Regions from separate parts of the Kosakonia radicincitans DSM 16656 genome, predicted to be linked through region 3. Evidence: predicted binding sites of a transcription regulator. Region 3 holds the regulator's gene; each other region holds the start of a gene.
What was found. The regulator CRP, encoded in region 3, controls carbon source genes, mostly activating them, when cyclic AMP is high. The targets are predictions, from matches to a motif close to ATGTGANNNNNNTCACAT.

Region 1: the regulator CRP is predicted to act here: its motif matches at 2,121-2,138, upstream of mlc (sugar metabolism global transcriptional regulator Mlc).
Region 2: the regulator CRP is predicted to act here: its motif matches at 1,578-1,595, upstream of Y71_RS14160 (iron-containing alcohol dehydrogenase).

Annotation. Positions count from the first base shown of each region.
Region 1 is NZ_CP018016.1:2,999,137-3,002,416, forward strand. Features, by position in the region: gene bioD (dethiobiotin synthase) at 1-687, opposite strand, end outside; gene mlc (sugar metabolism global transcriptional regulator Mlc) at 813-2,033, opposite strand; gene Y71_RS14375 (multidrug efflux transcriptional activator YnfL/SxtR(Kp)) at 2,163-3,059, opposite strand; gene Y71_RS14380 (multidrug efflux MFS transporter YnfM/SxtP(Kp)) at 3,179-3,280, shown strand, end outside.
Region 2 is NZ_CP018016.1:2,955,674-2,958,953, reverse strand. Features, by position in the region: gene Y71_RS14165 (dihydrodipicolinate synthase family protein) at 1-283, opposite strand, end outside; gene Y71_RS14160 (iron-containing alcohol dehydrogenase) at 341-1,477, opposite strand; gene dtnK (D-threonate kinase) at 1,652-2,899, shown strand; gene Y71_RS14150 (D-threonate 4-phosphate dehydrogenase) at 2,892-3,280, shown strand, end outside.
Region 3 is NZ_CP018016.1:405,233-408,512, reverse strand. Features, by position in the region: gene Y71_RS01885 (phosphoribulokinase) at 1-374, shown strand, start outside; gene Y71_RS01880 (OsmC family protein) at 404-808, opposite strand; gene crp (cAMP-activated global transcriptional regulator CRP) at 1,120-1,752, shown strand; gene Y71_RS01865 (YccS/YhfK family putative transporter) at 1,801-3,280, shown strand, end outside.

The DNA of each region.
Region 1 (3,280 bases), 2.6 Mb from region 3:
GATGCGGTCGGCAACTAACATGCCGGTCGCCATCTGCAAATTGATGTATTGCGCCAGATCGCGCTGCTCGGCGCGCGGCAGATAGGGTAACTCACCAACCAGCGGCGCAGGCAGTTTTTTGCTCAGCACATTGATAATTTCAGCATAATGCGCCAGCCCTGGGTTGATACGGTTCGCCACCCAGCCAATCAGCGGCAGACCGTCGCTGGCAATCGCCTGCGCGGTCAGCAAAGCGTGGTTAATGCAGCCTTCCTGGATACCCACCACCATCACCACCGCCATCTGCTCCTGTACCACCCACTCGGAGAGCGGGCGCAAATCATTCATCAGGCTGCGCCAGCCGCCGGTTCCCTCGACCACCACGTGATCGACTTTTTCACACAGGTTGACCAGGCCGTTAGAAAGCAGGCTGTAATTGATGGGGCAACTGTGCGCAACGCTACTTTCCTCTTCGCTCAGGGCAATCGGGTTTATCGCCTGGTAAGGTAAATCCAGCGAGGAAACGCTTTGCAGTACCAGCGCGTCTTTGTTGCGCAATCCTTCCGGCGTCTCTTTGCTTCCTTTAGCAACAGGTTTGTAACCTGCCACTGTTTTGCCGCTGGCAGCCAGCGCCTGGAGAAGCGCGCGGGATGCCACTGTCTTCCCGACAGAAGTGTCTGTACCCGTTACAAAGAAACGCTTAAGCATCTCGATTTCCACCGTTGTTCTACGAAAATATAAACCAGGAGAATAATTCAGTGGGGAAAGTCTAAGATAAGTATCATCGGCCCAGCTTGAGGTAGCGCAATTTTTACGACAACAATGTAAAAATGTTACCCCTGCAACAAACGGATAAGCAAAGATCCGTTATACATCGCGTCTTTTACCAGCGCGGCACCAGCCATCGTGCCCTGATTGGTGAACTGGGTACTCTCAACGGAAATATGCTGGCTGTATGCCGGTAACGCCTGCTGGCGAATGCAATCGGCAATAGCGGGAAAGAGAATGTCTGCCGCTTTGCTCAGCGGCGAGCCAATGAGTATTTTTTGCGGGTTGAACAAATTCACCATAATGGCAAGGATACGACCAATATTCGCCCCGACGCCGCTGATGATATCTTTCGCCAGCAAATCGCCCTGCTGCGCCGCCTGACATAACCACTCCACCGTTAACGGCTTCTGATGCAGCATTGAACTCATCGACTGGCTCATGCGTAACTGCGCCAGTTCCAGCACGCTTTCAACGCTGGCAATGGTTTCAAGACAACCGTGGTTGCCGCAATAGCAGCGCTTACCGTAAGGGTCCACCTGGGTGTGTCCAATCTCCACCAGGCTGCTGCTGCCCGCGTGCAGCAAGCGTCCGTCGGTGATCACTCCGGCGCCAACGTTGTGGTCAATCACCACCTGAATAACATCGCGCGCGCCGCGTGAAGCGCCGAACAGCGCTTCTGCCATGGTCCACGCGCTGATGTCGTGCTGCACGTAAACCGGCACGCCGGTGTGCTTCTCCAGCGTTTCACCCAGCGGCATATCTTTCACTTCCGTGTAAAACGGCATACGGTGAACGATACCATTCTCGGTATCAATGATTCCCGGCAGCGTGATGGCAATTGAGGTCAGACGCTCCAGGCGATTCTGGTGGCGGGTAAAAAAGCTGTCGATAAGGTGAATAATGCGATCCAGCAGCGGCATCTCATCGCCCAGCGGCAGTTCAAGCCGGTCTTCCACCACCAGCTTGCTGCTGAGATCGCGCAGCGAGAGAAAGATTTCCCCGCGGCTAATACGCAGCGAGAGATAGTGCCAGGCTTCGGTCTCTACCACCAACCCGACCGCCGGACGCCCACGGCTGCCCGGCTCCTGGATCTCCGTCTCCTGCACCAGATGTGCTTCCAGCATTTCACGCACAATTTTAGTAATGCTCGCCGGCGCGAGTTGCGCCAGACGCGATAAATCGATGCGCGAAACCGGGCCAAGCTGATCAATAAGGCGATAAACCGCCCCCGCGTTGGTCTGCTTAATCTGATCAATATGCCCAGGCTGACTATCAGCAACCACCTCTGACTCCCTTATTTTCGCGCTTCGAAATAAACGTTCAGCTATGGTGAAGCACTTCACCAGGCGCCGTCAAATTTTTACCCCGGCTTGTGAGTTACAGCACATTTTGCAATGACTTATGCGTAAAAATCAGCCGATTGCGGCATGTAGAAGTTGCTGCTTGAAACGCGCGGCTGCCGTTCCCTGTTCATGGTGTTTTGCCCACACCAGCCACATTTCGGAAACCGCATCCGCTTCAATAATCGGCACCCAGCGTATTTCATTGAGTTGCACCCGGTGAAACGACGCCGGGAGGATCGAGACGCCCAGCCCGGCCGCCACCAGCCCGATGATCGTCATCGCTTCGCCCACTTCCTGGGTTATGGTGGGGATTAATTGATAGCGCCGCATCAGCCCGAGGATCTCGTCATACAGGCCAGTGCCGACGTGCGGATCAAAAAAAACAAACGGCTCCTGCGCCAGTTCCTTCAGCGACACCGCCTTGCGCGCCGCCAGCGGGTGGTCACGGTGGATCATCGCCAGCAGCGGTTCACGCAAAATCACTTCCCATGCCAGCGTTTCAGGCAGCGGTGTATTGCGCATCAGCCCCAAATCCAGCGAGCCTTCATTCAGGGGAGCAATCTGCTCGCGGGTATTGATCTCCCGCGTCTGAATGTGCACATCCGGGTAGCGCTGGCGAAACGATGAGAGTGTATCGGAAACCGCCTTGATAAACGGCGCCGAAGAGGTGAAACCGATACGCAATTCACCGGTTTCCCCCTGATGCAGACGGGCAGCGCGGGCAGCGGCTTCATCGACCAGGCCCAAAATCTGTCGACTGTCGGCAAGAAACTGTTTGCCGGCGGCCGTCAGCGCGACGCTGCGGTTGGTGCGAGCCAGAAGACGCGCGCCAACCTGCTGTTCGAGCAACTGGATCTGCTGGCTCAGCGGCGGTTGGGAGATATTGAGCCGTGCCGCCGCATGACCAAAATGCAGCTCTTCGGCAACGGCGATAAAGTAACGCAGATGGCGCAGTTCGATATTCATATTTTAAAAGTATTATTTGAGATTATTAATATATTAGACAGAATATTACACCTTTCATACTCTTATGTCCGTGGTAAGCCCGTCACCAGAATCACGGGTATGAAATGTAAGGATCTCCAGTGAGTCGTACAACAACCGTTGACACCGAGCCGGCAAGCGTTGTCAACGAAATTCCTGTCGCGTTGCCGGGACAATTTATTAAACGTGGTACCCCCCAATTC
Region 2 (3,280 bases), 2.6 Mb from region 3:
CAATCTCTTTGCCCAGACGAACGGTTTCCCGCGTCGAGATCTCGCCAATATGCGCCACGACCGGCGCGCGACCGGCCACTTCATCGACGCAGGTGGCGGCGACGGCCACTTTTTCTTGCGCGTTCAGCACGAAGAATTCGCCATTGGTGCCGCCGCAAAAGATGCCGTTTCCGGCGTCGAGCTGGCGATTGATCTGCTGTTTCAGCGCCTGTGGGTTGAAAGCTCCCCCGGTGTCAAAAGGCGTGACAATGGCGGTCAGTACGCCTTTTATCGGTTTGTTCATCACAATTCCTCTGTTTGCGCCGGATGGCGGCTGCGCCATCCGACAATCCGTCATGCATTAAAACAATGTCTGATAAATCGCCTGTACATCCGCATGACTGACGGTGCAGGGCGCGTTATTCATCAACCGCTTAACATTGAGGGACGCGTCGCTCAGCGCCGGGATATCGGCACGCGGTACGCCGAGCGCTTCGAGGTTGTCCGGCAGATTCAGGCGCTTCACCAGCGCAGCAAACCACGCCACCAGCGCATGGGATTTCTCCTCTGCACTCAGCGAGGTGTCCGCATCTGGCAGCAGATCCCACACCTGGGCGAATTTCTCCACGGCGTGCGGGCGCACCACTTTCATGCAGGGCGCGAGCAGAATGGCGTTCGCCACGCCGTGCGGCAGGTGATATTTGCCGCCCAGCGGATAAGAGAGCGCATGCACCAGATGGGTTCCGGCATGGGTAATCGCCGCACCGCCGTAATAAGAGGCCCACAGCATCTCCAGCCGCGCATTGAGATTGTGCGGTTCATTAACTGCGGTTTCGATATTGCGCAGCAGCTTGTAGAGGCCGATCAGCGCGACGTTATCGCTGACCGGATTGGCGATGGTGGCAGTAAAGCACTCAATCAGATGGCACAGCGCGTCGATGCCGGTCGAAGAGGCAATGTGCGCGGGCATGCTGGTGGTCAACTCCGGGATCAGCGCCACATAATCCGGCAGCATTACCGGTGAAATGATGCCGATTTTGGTGTCCTGTTCAGGAATGGCCAGAATCGCATTCGGCGTGGCTTCCGAGCCGGTACCGGCAGTGGCCGGGATCAGCAGCGAGCCGATGCGCGCCGTCGGCTTCTCGCCTTTCAACAGCGCATCAAGACCCGGTGACACCGGGTGACACAGCACGGAGAGAAGCTTCGCCACATCCAGCACGCTACCGCCGCCAATGCCAACCACCAGATCAAATGCGGTGATATGTAATGCACCGACAATTTTCGCGACGTCGTGCTGGCTTGGTTCCGGCGGTACATTGTCAATCAATTGAACGTGTCTGCCATCGCTCTCCAGCAGGGCGCGAATCTGTTGTGTCGCTGCGAGCTTAATAATGTTGCCGTCGCTGACCAGCAGGACGTTCTTTTTACCGGCCAGCAGCGGAGCAATGGCCGGAATCGCCCCCGCGCCGCTAATCAGTGTGCTGTTAATGGTTACCACGACCTTCTCCTGTCTCTGTTATGGTGATTAATCTCAATCATCAGATAGCAATCACCGTCACTACATGGCCTAAATTTATAATTTATTCACAAACTGATTAAGTTGATCTTGCTCACATATAATCAATCATGATTGAATATAATCATAACCAGAACATAATGACCCGGAGAAGGGATGAACGAACAACTGGTGGTGAAAGAGGTCGTGATCCTCGCGGATGATTTCACCGGCGCAAACGACGCCGGTGTCAGCCTGGCGCAGGCGGGCATGCACGTTGAAGTGGCGCTGACGGCAGGTTATGTAAGCCAGGCACAGGCGCTAATCTACAACAGCGACAGCCGGGCGTTGACGGCTCAGGAAGCCGCCGCGCGCATTCACGCGCTGACTGCGGAGATCGGCACCCATTACGCACCGCGCTGGTTAGTGAAAAAAATCGACTCCACCCTGCGCGGCAATATCGGCGCGGAAGTCGCCGCTATGATGCAAGTGCTGCAGGCAACGGCGGCCGTTATCGCCCCGGCATTTCCCCAGGCCGGGCGCATCACCCGCAACGGGCAGTGTTATGTGCAGGGTGTACTGCTGACGGAAACCGAATTTGCCAGCGACCCGAAAACACCGGTGCAAAGCGCAGATATCGGCTGCCTGCTGGCGGCGCACAGCACGGCGGAATGTCGCTATCTGCAACCGGCGCAACTGGCGGAAGCACTGGCGCAGGCGACCGCAGATGCACCGCTGTTGCTGGTGGTGGATGCGCAGACCGATGCCGATCTCGATTTGATTATTGCCCAGACGACACGCGCCGCCACGCCGCCGCTGCTGGTGGGTTCCGCCGGGCTGTGCGATGCGCTGGCACGCCATCTGGCACCGAAAAAACCGGCCGCGCTACTGGCAATAATTGGCTCTATGAGCGAAATCGCTCAACAGCAACTGGAGCAGACCGCAACGCACCCGCGCGTGACGCGCCTGCTGATTGATGTTGATGCGGCACTGGACGCTGATAGCGCCGCATACCGGCAGGCGATTATTACCGCGCTGCGCGCTGGCGAGCACTGCCTGGTACACACCTGCCCGGATGTGCAGGCGCGTCATCAAATTGCGGCGCTGTGCGCTCGTCGCGGCCTGAGCCGCAGTGAACTGGGTGAGCAAATTTGCGCATTTCTGGCGCAATTAACGCGCGAGGTGCTGAGTGAGGTGACGCCTGCGGCGCTCTATCTCTCCGGCGGCGATGTTGCTGTGGCGGTGGCGCAGGCGCTGGGTGCGCGTGGTTTTCATATTCAGGGGCGAGCCGCAGGTTGCGTGCCCTGGGGCTATTTTACAGGTTGCGAGTGGCAACGACCGGTGATGACCAGGGCGGGTGGCTTTGGCGACAAAACGACCTTGCTTAAGGTTCTGCATTTTATCGAGGAGAAATCGAGTGACTAATATCATTGCTGTAACGATGGGCGACCCGGCGGGTATTGGCCCGGAGATTATTATTAAATCGCTGGTCGAAGGCGAGTTATCCGGTGCGCCGGTGGTGGTGGTGGGATGTGCGCGCACCTTCCAGCGCATTCTGGCGATGAATATTACCCCGCGTGCGGAACTGAAGGTCATTGATCGGATTGCCGACGCGCGTTTTGCGCCGGGCGTGATCAACGTCATTGATGAGCCGCTGGAGGATGCTGATGCGCTGCAACCGGGCGTGGTGCAAGCGCAGGCGGGCGATTTGGCGTATCGCTGCATCAAACGTGCGACCGCGCTGGCAATGAACGGTGAGGTAAAAGCGATAGCGACCGCGCCGTTGAATAAAGAGGCGCTGCACCT
Region 3 (3,280 bases):
TTCGCGACACCAGCGAACGCGGACACTCCCGTGAAGCAGTGATGGATTCGGTGGTTCGCTCGATGGAAGATTACATCAACTTTATCACCCCGCAGTTTTCCCGTACGCACATCAACTTCCAGCGTGTGCCGACAGTCGATACTTCTAACCCTTTTGCCGCAAAAGGCATTCCGTCACTCGATGAAAGCTTTGTGGTCATTCACTTCCAGAATTTGCAGGGCATTGATTACCCGTGGCTGTTGGCGATGCTGCAAGGTTCGTTTATTTCCCATATGGATACGCTGGTGGTACCGGGCGGCAAGATGGGGCTGGCGATGGAATTGATTATGACGCCGCTGGTGCAACGGCTGATGGAAGGGAAAAAGATTAAGTAGCCCGGCAAACCGATCGCCGGGCCAGGGCATCAGGCTTCGATAACCTCGTAGGAGTGGGTGATCTTCACGGCCTTCTCCAGCATCAACGCTACGGAGCAATATTTTTCTGCCGACAGATCCACCGCGCGGGAAACCGCCGCGTCTTTCAGCGCCTTACCGGTGACGATAAAGTGCAGATTGATGTGCGTAAACAGACGCGGCGCTTCTTCACGGCGCTCGGAAGTCAGCTTCACTTCGCAGTCGGTCACGTCGTGGCGTCCTTTCTGCAGGATGGAAACGACGTCAATTGCGCTGCAACCGCCCGCAGCCATCAGCACCATCTCCATCGGACTTGGCGCTTTATCCCCGGAATTACCGTCCATCAGAATTTGGTGGCCAGATGCGGACTCACCCAGGAAGGTTAACCCTTCAACCCATTTCACTCGTGCCTGCATTTTATTCACTCCGGAGTAGTAATTTTCTCCACAGATTACGCGTACATAACAAAACTCGCAACGGAAGGCGACCTGCGTCATGCTGAAGCGAGACACCAGGAGACAGGCGTGAAAACCTATGCTAAAACAATCTGGATGCTACAGAGATAAATGGATGTTACGCATGTATGCATGACATCGTAGATTAGAGGCCGCAGATAACGCTGACGGCCTACTTCTCAGGACATGAGAAGCTTTGATTGCAACCCCGGAAGCAGGCTGAAACTACATCCCCGCTTTCGGAGCCAGCTTATAACAGAGGATAACCGCGCATGGTGCTTGGCAAACCGCAAACAGACCCGACTCTCGAATGGTTCTTGTCTCATTGCCACATTCATAAGTACCCGTCGAAGAGCACGCTGATTCACCAGGGTGAAAAAGCGGAAACGCTGTACTACATCGTTAAAGGCTCAGTGGCAGTGCTAATCAAGGATGAGGAAGGTAAAGAGATGATTCTCTCTTACCTTAATCAGGGTGATTTTATCGGTGAACTGGGCTTGTTCGAAGAAGGTCAGGAGCGCAGTGCCTGGGTACGCGCCAAGACCGCTTGTGAAGTCGCCGAGATTTCCTACAAAAAATTCCGTCAGCTTATCCAGGTGAACCCGGATATTCTGATGCGCCTCTCCGCACAGATGGCGCGTCGCCTTCAGGTGACCTCGGAGAAAGTCGGCAACCTGGCGTTCCTGGACGTAACGGGCCGTATCGCGCAGACGCTGCTGAATCTGGCAAAACAGCCGGACGCAATGACTCACCCGGACGGCATGCAGATTAAAATCACTCGCCAGGAGATTGGCCAAATCGTTGGCTGCTCCCGTGAGACTGTCGGCCGCATCCTGAAAATGCTGGAAGATCAGAACCTGATCTCCGCCCACGGTAAAACCATCGTGGTATACGGAACACGTTAATCCGTAAAACGGCGCATCGTTTACCCGGCGCGCCGTTTTTCTCTCCTCATGTGGCGCAGGCTGATTTATCACCCCGAAATCAACTACGCACTGCGACAAACGCTGGTGTTATGTCTGCCTGTGGCGATTGGCCTGCTCGTCGGCCATCTGCAACAGGGTCTGCTTTTCTCACTCGTTCCCGCTTGCTGCAATATTGCCGGTCTCGACACGCCGCATAAGCGTTTCTTTAAGCGCCTGATTATTGGCGGCAGTCTGTTTGCGGGTAGCAGCCTGGCTGTGCAATTGCTGTTGGCGGAAGATCTTCCGCTGCCGCTGATCTTTACCATGCTGACCCTGCTACTGGGCGTCACGGCCGAGATCAGCGCATTGCACGCGCGCTTACTGCCCGCCTCGCTGATTGCCGCCATCTTCACGCTCAGCCTCGCCGGGAATATGCCGGTGTGGGAACCACTGCTGATCTACGCGCTGGGCACGCTGTGGTACGGGCTGTTTAACTGGTTCTGGTTCTGGATGTGGCGGGAACAACCGCTGCGCGAATCGTTAAGCCTGCTCTACCGGCAACTGGCTGATTATTGCGAGGCCAAATACAGCCTGCTGACGCAGCACGCCGATCCGGAAAAAGCCCTGCCGCCGCTGCTTGCACGCCAGCAAAAAGCGGTGGATATGATAAGCCAGTGCTATCAACAATTGCATATGCTGGCGGCCAATCAGCATAACGACTACAAACGCCTGCTGCGCGTTTTCCAGGTCGCGCTGGATTTGCAAGAGCATATTTCCGTTAGCCTGCACCAGCCGGAAGAAGTACAAAAACTGGTTGAACAAACCCATGCCGAGCAGGTGATCCGCTGGAATGCGCAGACCGTTGCCGCCCGTTTACGCGTGCTGGCGGACGATATTCTCTACCATCGGTATCCGACGCGTTTCACGATGGAGAAGCAAATTGGCGCGCTGGAAAAAATCGCCCGCCAGCACCCGGATAATCCGGTAGGCCAGTTCTGCGCCTGGCACTTTAGCCGCATCGCCCGCGTACTACGTACGCAGCGTCCTCTGTACATCCGCGATTTGATGGCAGAGAAGCAGCGTCGATTACCATTTCTCCCGGCGCTGAAAAGCTATTTGTCCCTGAAATCCGCCGCGCTGCGTAATGCGGCGCGCATCAGTGTGATGCTCAGTATTGCCGGCCTGATGGGCAGCGCCCTGCATCTGCCGAAGCCCTACTGGATCATGATGACAATTATGTTTGTTACGCAAAATGGTTATGGCGCGACACGCGTACGCATTGTCCACCGGGCGGCAGGAACCATTGCCGGGCTGGTGATCGCCGGGATCACGTTGCACTTTCATGTTCCGCTCGGCTTTACGCTGACGGCCATGTTATTGATTACGCTGGTCAGCTATCTGATTATCCGCAAAAACTACGGCTGGGCGATGGTCGGCTTTACCATTACCGCGGTGTACTCATTGCAACTGTTGACCTTAAACGGCGAAGAATTTATTGTCGCGCGGCTAATCGATACCTTAATTGGCT